Linked DNA regions of Thiosocius teredinicola. The protein of the gene in region 2 binds, or shares a complex with, the protein of the main gene of each other region. Links are inferred from orthologs where the notes say so. Each region holds a gene or a part of one and is shown on either strand. Other genes may lie near its edges.

Region 1 (3,077 bases), 3.3 Mb from region 2 along the record:
AAGTTGCGCCCGTTGAGACATGGGGGCCGTTTGGCCGGTCTTCAAGGTTGGTCGGTCATCGAATCCGCACCGAGGACAGCATGACAGAACTGCAACTGGTCATCACAACGATGCCGGATCAGGCCTCAGCCGAATCGCTGGCCGAGGTACTGGTCGGGCAGCAAATCGCCGCCTGCGTGAATATCAGCGCGCCGCTTACGTCTATCTATAGATGGGCAGGAAAAATCGAACGCGGCAGTGAGGTCATGCTGACGATCAAATCGAGCAAGGATCGTTACACGGCGCTGGAGCGGGCGATCGCCGACAACCACCCCTATGAACTTCCGGAGATCATCGCAGTCCCCATCACCGGAGGTCTCCCTGATTATCTGGCTTGGATCGAAACATGTACAAAAAACTAATTGCCTGGGTCTTGGCGATCGTCGCGACACTGCCGGTCGCGCACGCCGAGGACGAATTCCTCAAGCCCGACCAGGCGTTCGTGATCTCGGCCGAGGCGACCGACAACATGACGGTCCGCGTCAACTGGCAGATCGCAGAGGGCTATTACCTCTATCAGAGCAAGTTTCGCTTCCTCACCGAGAATGCCGATATCGAATTCGGTGATCCCAAGCTGCCGCCGGCAAAACCGAAGAACGATCCGGTCTTCGGCGAGGTGCAGATCTATCGCAACGATGTGACCATCGAGGTGCCGCTCGGCGCCATTCCGCCGAACACCGAGATGCTGACGCTCAAGGCTCGCTCACAGGGTTGCGCCGATGCCGGCATCTGTTATCCGCCGCACACACAGACGGTGCTCGTCGCACTCGACCAGGGCGTCGATGGCCCGCCGCCGGTCGACCCTGGCGCTGTCGACAACTTCGAACCGGCCGGCAGCGTCCCGCCCGAGATGCAGGAGACGGCCGTACCGGCGATTGCCGAAGCCGATCCGCTGCAAGAACTCGAGGCGCTAGGCGACGACCTCGGGCTGGGTGCGAACGAAGACGACATCCTGCCCGCCGAGAAGGCGTTCCGCGCCGATGCAAGCAGCACCGACGGCAGTCGACTTCGGGTGCAATGGGCAATCGCTGACGGCACCTACCTCTACCAGGACAAGGTCAAGGTGGTTCTGGAGGGCGACGGCGTCGCCCTGGGCGAGTTCGCCCTGCCGACACCCGATATCAAGAAAGACTCGATCAAACCGGACGGCACGATTGGCGATGTCGCCGTCTACCACAACCAGATCGACCTCGACATTCCGCTGGTGCGCACCAACACCGATGCCACCAGCATCAAAGTCACCGCCAGCTACCAGGGCTGTGCCGACCGCGGCATCTGCTACCCGCCGCAGAAGCAGGTCTTCGAGTTCGACCTACCGGCCGGCGAAGGCGCGACGACGGTCGCGGCCGCCGCGCCCGGCGATGCAGGCACGGACCAAACCGGCGAGAGTCAGCCGGCACCGCAGATCCAATCCGAACAGGACCAGATCGCCAGTCTGCTGGAAGGCGGCGACTTCCTGGTGATCGTCGCGACCTTCTTCGGCATCGGCGTGCTGTTGTCGCTGACGCCGTGCGTGTTCCCGATGATCCCGATCCTGTCCGGCATCATCGCCGGTCACGGCAAGAACATAACGACCCGCAAGGCGTTCACCCTGTCGCTGATCTACGTGCTGGCGATGGCGGTGACCTATACCATCGCCGGCATCCTGGTCGGCGTTTTCAGCGTCAATCTGTCGACCACGCTGCAGCAGCCTGCCTGGCTGATTGCATTCGCCCTGATCTTCGTCGCCCTCGCGCTGTCGATGTTCGGCTTCTACGAACTGCAGTTGCCGTCGAGTATCCAGAGCCGACTCACCGAGATCAGTAACCGCCAGAAAGGCGGCAGTTATACCGGCGTCGCGGTCATGGGCCTGTTGTCGGCGCTGATCGTCGGCCCGTGCCTCGCCCCGCCGTTGGCCGGTGCACTGATCTTCATCAGCCAGACCGGCGACGGCGTACTCGGCGGCACGGCCTTGTTCGCCATGGGTATCGGCATGGGCATACCGCTGCTGCTGATCGGCGCCTCGGCCGGCAAGCTGCTGCCACGCGCCGGCGCCTGGATGGATGCGGTCAAGGCGGTGTTCGGCGTGCTGATGCTGGGCGTCGCGCTGACGATGCTCGAACGCCTCGCGCCGACCTATATCTCAGAGATGATCATCCTCTTGGCCTGGGGCCTGCTGCTGATCGGCTCGGGCATCTACATGGGCGCGATCGAGCCGCTGCATGCCGAGGCTGGTGGTTGGCGCAAACTATGGAAAGGTGTGGGCCTGGCCGCGGTAATCTATGGCGCAACCTTCCTGATCGGCGCCGCACTGGGCAGCAAGGACACCGTGCAACCGCTGCGCGGCGTGTTCGCCGGCGGCGCGATAGCCGGTCAGGCCGAGCATGCCACCTTCAAACAGATCAAGAGCAACGCTGATCTCGACCGTGAACTGGCCGCGGCCAAGGCACAAGGCAAACCGGTCATGCTCGATTTCTACGCCGACTGGTGCACCTACTGCAAACAGATGGAACGCGAGACCTTCCCCGACGCGAAGGTACAGCAAGGCATGTCGCAGATGGTGTTGCTGCAGGCCGACGTGACTCGTCAGGATGACGCCGACAAGGCACTACAGGAACGCATCGGCATTCCTGCACCGCCGGCAATGATATTCTGGGGACCCGATGGCAATGAGCGTAGGCACTTGCGTCTGCTCGGATTCAAAGGCCCGCAGGGATTTGCCGAGCACGTGGCACAAGCGATATCACCGTGAAAATCAACAAGCTGTTCGTCCTCACTGTCGTCTGTACGCTGATCGGCGCCGGGGTCGGATTCGCCTGGCGAAGCTACGAGCAACAGAAGACGGCAGACGCCGCAAAACTGATCGAGAAAGAGGTGGTGGTCGTCGACTCGCTGCCCGATGCCAGCTACCCGGACCTGCACAACAGCAAACGCAGCCTGTCCGACTATGCCGGCAAACTCGTCGTCGTGAACTTCTGGGCGACCTGGTGCCTGCCGTGTCGCGAAGAGACGCCACTGTTCGTCGAGTTGCAGCAAGAGTTCGGCGAACAGGTGCAGTT
Region 2 (2,967 bases):
CGGCCGAAGGGCTGCGTGACCGCACGATGCTCGAGGTGTTGTATGCGACCGGGCTGCGCGTTTCCGAACTGGTCGGTCTGCGCCCCGACCAGCTCAGCCTGACGCAGGGGCTGGTGCGCGTGATCGGCAAGGGCGGCAAAGAACGCCTGGTACCGCTCGGCGACGAGGCGGTGAGCTGGATTGAGCGATTCATCAAAGGTGCGCGCGTCGAGCTGTTGAACGGCCGGCCGTGCAACGCCCTGTTTCCGACCCGGCGCGGCGACGGCATGACCCGCCAGGCCTTCTGGTATCGCATCAAGAAACACGCCCTGACCGCGGGCATCCGCCAAACCCTGTCGCCCCACACGCTGCGCCACGCCTTTGCCACGCACCTGGTCAACCACGGCGCCGATCTGCGCGTTGTGCAACTGTTGTTGGGCCACAGTTCCTTGTCGACGACACAGATTTACACCCACGTGGCCCGCGAGCGCCTGCAGGCGCTGCACGCCGAGCACCATCCGCGCGGTTAGCGGCATGCCGTCGATTTCCTTCGATGTCGGCCGGCCTGGCAAGCCCGCCCAACAGTGGCGGCGCCTTGTGGTAGCCTTGCGGCTGTTTTTTACGGAGCCCCGATATGCCTTCATTTGACGCCGTCTCGGAAGTCGATCTGCAAGAGGTCCGTAATGCCACGGACCAGGCCAACCGCGAGGTGGGCACCCGTTTCGATTTCAAGGGCAGCGATGCCCAGTACAGCCTGGACGGCGACAGCGTCACCTTGAACGCACAGAGCGAATTCCAACTCGAGCAGATGATGGACATTTTGCAGCTCAAACTGGTCAAACGCTCGGTGGACATCGGCTGCCTGGATATCGGCAAGGTCGAAACCGCAAATAATCGTGCCCGCCAGTCGGGCACGATAAGGCAGGGTATCGATACCGATACCGCGCGCAAGATCGTCAAGGACATCAAGGCTGCAAAGCTGAAGGTGCAGGCGCAGATACAGGGCGAGCAGGTACGGGTGACCGGCAAGAAGCGAGACGACCTCCAGGAGGTGATCGCGTTGCTGAAAAAGGGTGAGTACGGCCTGCCGCTGCAATTCACGAATTTTCGAGACTGACTATGATCAAGAGAGTTACTGCCGTTGTTATCGCCGTGTTTTTCAGTGCGGTGGCGCAGGCCGCAGTGGATGCGGCAACCCAGGAAAAGATTCGCAATTCACTGAAGGTGCTGTTGCCCGGACTGGTGCCGGACGAAATCAGGGAAACGCCCCTGGACAACATCTACGAGTTGACCTTCGGTGCGCGACTGGCCTACATCACGGGCGATGGACGTTACCTGATGCAGGGCAAGATCATCGACATCGAACAGCGTGTCGAGATCACCGAGAAGCGGTTGACCGAACTGAAAAAGGCGGCGTTGAGCAATATCAGCGAGGATCAGATGATCATCTACGGGCCGGAGGACGCCAAACACACCGTCACCGTGTTCACCGATATCGACTGCGGCTTCTGCCGCAGGCTGCATTCGGAGATGGCCAGCTACAACGACGCCGGCATCCGTATCCGCTACCTTTTCTACCCACGGGCGGGGATCGGCAGCGACTCTTACAACAAGGCGGTTTCGGTGTGGTGCGCCGATGACCGCAAAGCGGCGATGAATGCCGCGAAGGCCGGTCAGGAGATCGAGGCCAAAACCTGCGACAATCCGGTCAGCACGCATCACGCCCTGGGGCAGTCGATGCGTATTCAGGGAACGCCTGCTTTGATGTTGGAAAGCGGCGAGTTGGTGCCGGGTTACGTCCCGGCGGATAAACTGCGTCGTGCGCTCGACGAGAGCGGCACACAGGCCGGCAGCTGACCAAGGCTGCGAGAGGTCTGTTCGACGCACTTGCTGTCATGAGGTGCACGCCCGCATATGGCGGTTCATGCGATTGAATTGGCCTGTCGCAGTGACAAGGGACTGGTGAGGAAACGCAACCAGGATAGTTTTCGCGTCGATTCCGATCTGGGCGTTATGGTGCTGGCCGACGGTATGGGCGGACATCGCGCCGGCGAAGTCGCCAGCCGCATCGCGGTGCGCACGGCGATCGAAGACCTGTTGCCGATACAGCGCGAAGACAGTGCCGACGGCATGGAGACCTTGCTGCGCGTAGGGCAGGCTCTGGAGCATGCCAACCATGCCGTGCTCGATGCCTGCGACGAGCGACCCGAGTTCGAAGGCATGGGTACCACCATGGTGGCCGCCGTGTTTCGCGACCACCGCATCTACTATGCCCACATCGGCGATTCACGCCTCTACCGGGTGCGCCTCGGGCGCATGCGCCGTCTCACCCGGGATCATTCGCTGATCCAGCGCATGATCGACGATGGGGTGTTCATGAACCGTCGCGAGGCGCGCGAGGCGGGCGTCAAAGACAACGTGCTGACCAGGAGCCTGGGCATGCAGCGCCAGGCGGATGTCGACGTCCGCGATGCCCTGGTCGAGCCTGGCGACACCTACCTTGTGTGCAGCGACGGCCTGCACGGCATGATTTCCGACAACACCATGGCGCGGATACTGCGCGACCCCAACGGGAATCTCGATGAGCAGGCGCAGGCGTTGCTCGATGCAGCGCTGGAGGCCGGCGGTAACGACAACGTCAGCGTGCTCCTGGCGCGGCCGAGCATCACCCGCTGATCGCAGTCAGCGTTCGAGCAACTCGCGTTTGCCGGTCTTGCCGTCCCAGTCTTCGGCGTCCGGCGGTGGGTCTTTGCGTTGCGTGATCACCGGCCAGTTTGCGCACAGGTCGGCATTCAACGCGATGAAGTCCTGCTGGTCAGCCGGCACGTCGTCTTCGGCAAAAATCGCGTTTGCCGGACACTCCGGTTCACACAGTGCACAATCGATGCACTCGTCGGGATCGATCGCCAGAAAGTTCGGCCCTTCGTGGAAACAATCGACCGGGCACACCTCCACGCAATCCGTGTATTTGCACTTGATGCAGTTTTC

The links. Proteins that work in one complex are often made in the same cells at the same time.
Region 1: the proteins of B1781_RS17365 (region 2) and dsbD are in contact, whole or in part, in a crystal structure (PDB 1JZD), measured with the Escherichia coli proteins. The link is inferred for Thiosocius teredinicola from one-to-one orthologs.

Annotation. Positions count from the first base shown.
Region 1 is NZ_CP019936.1:394,130-397,206, reverse strand. It holds dsbD (protein-disulfide reductase DsbD), read left to right. Parts: upstream 1-385; coding sequence 386-2,770; downstream 2,771-3,077. Other genes in the region: B1781_RS01850 (TlpA family protein disulfide reductase), read left to right, coding at 2,767-3,077; cutA (divalent-cation tolerance protein CutA), read left to right, coding at 81-401. UniProt on the Escherichia coli protein: Required to facilitate the formation of correct disulfide bonds in some periplasmic proteins and for the assembly of the periplasmic c-type cytochromes.
Region 2 is NZ_CP019936.1:3,666,260-3,669,226, reverse strand. It holds B1781_RS17365 (DsbC family protein), read left to right. Parts: upstream 1-1,098; coding sequence 1,099-1,836; downstream 1,837-2,967. Other genes in the region: fdxA (ferredoxin FdxA), read right to left, coding at 2,662-2,967; B1781_RS17360 (Stp1/IreP family PP2C-type Ser/Thr phosphatase), read left to right, coding at 1,894-2,655; B1781_RS17370 (YajQ family cyclic di-GMP-binding protein), read left to right, coding at 614-1,096; xerD (site-specific tyrosine recombinase XerD), read left to right, coding at 1-509. UniProt on the Escherichia coli protein: Acts as a disulfide isomerase, interacting with incorrectly folded proteins to correct non-native disulfide bonds.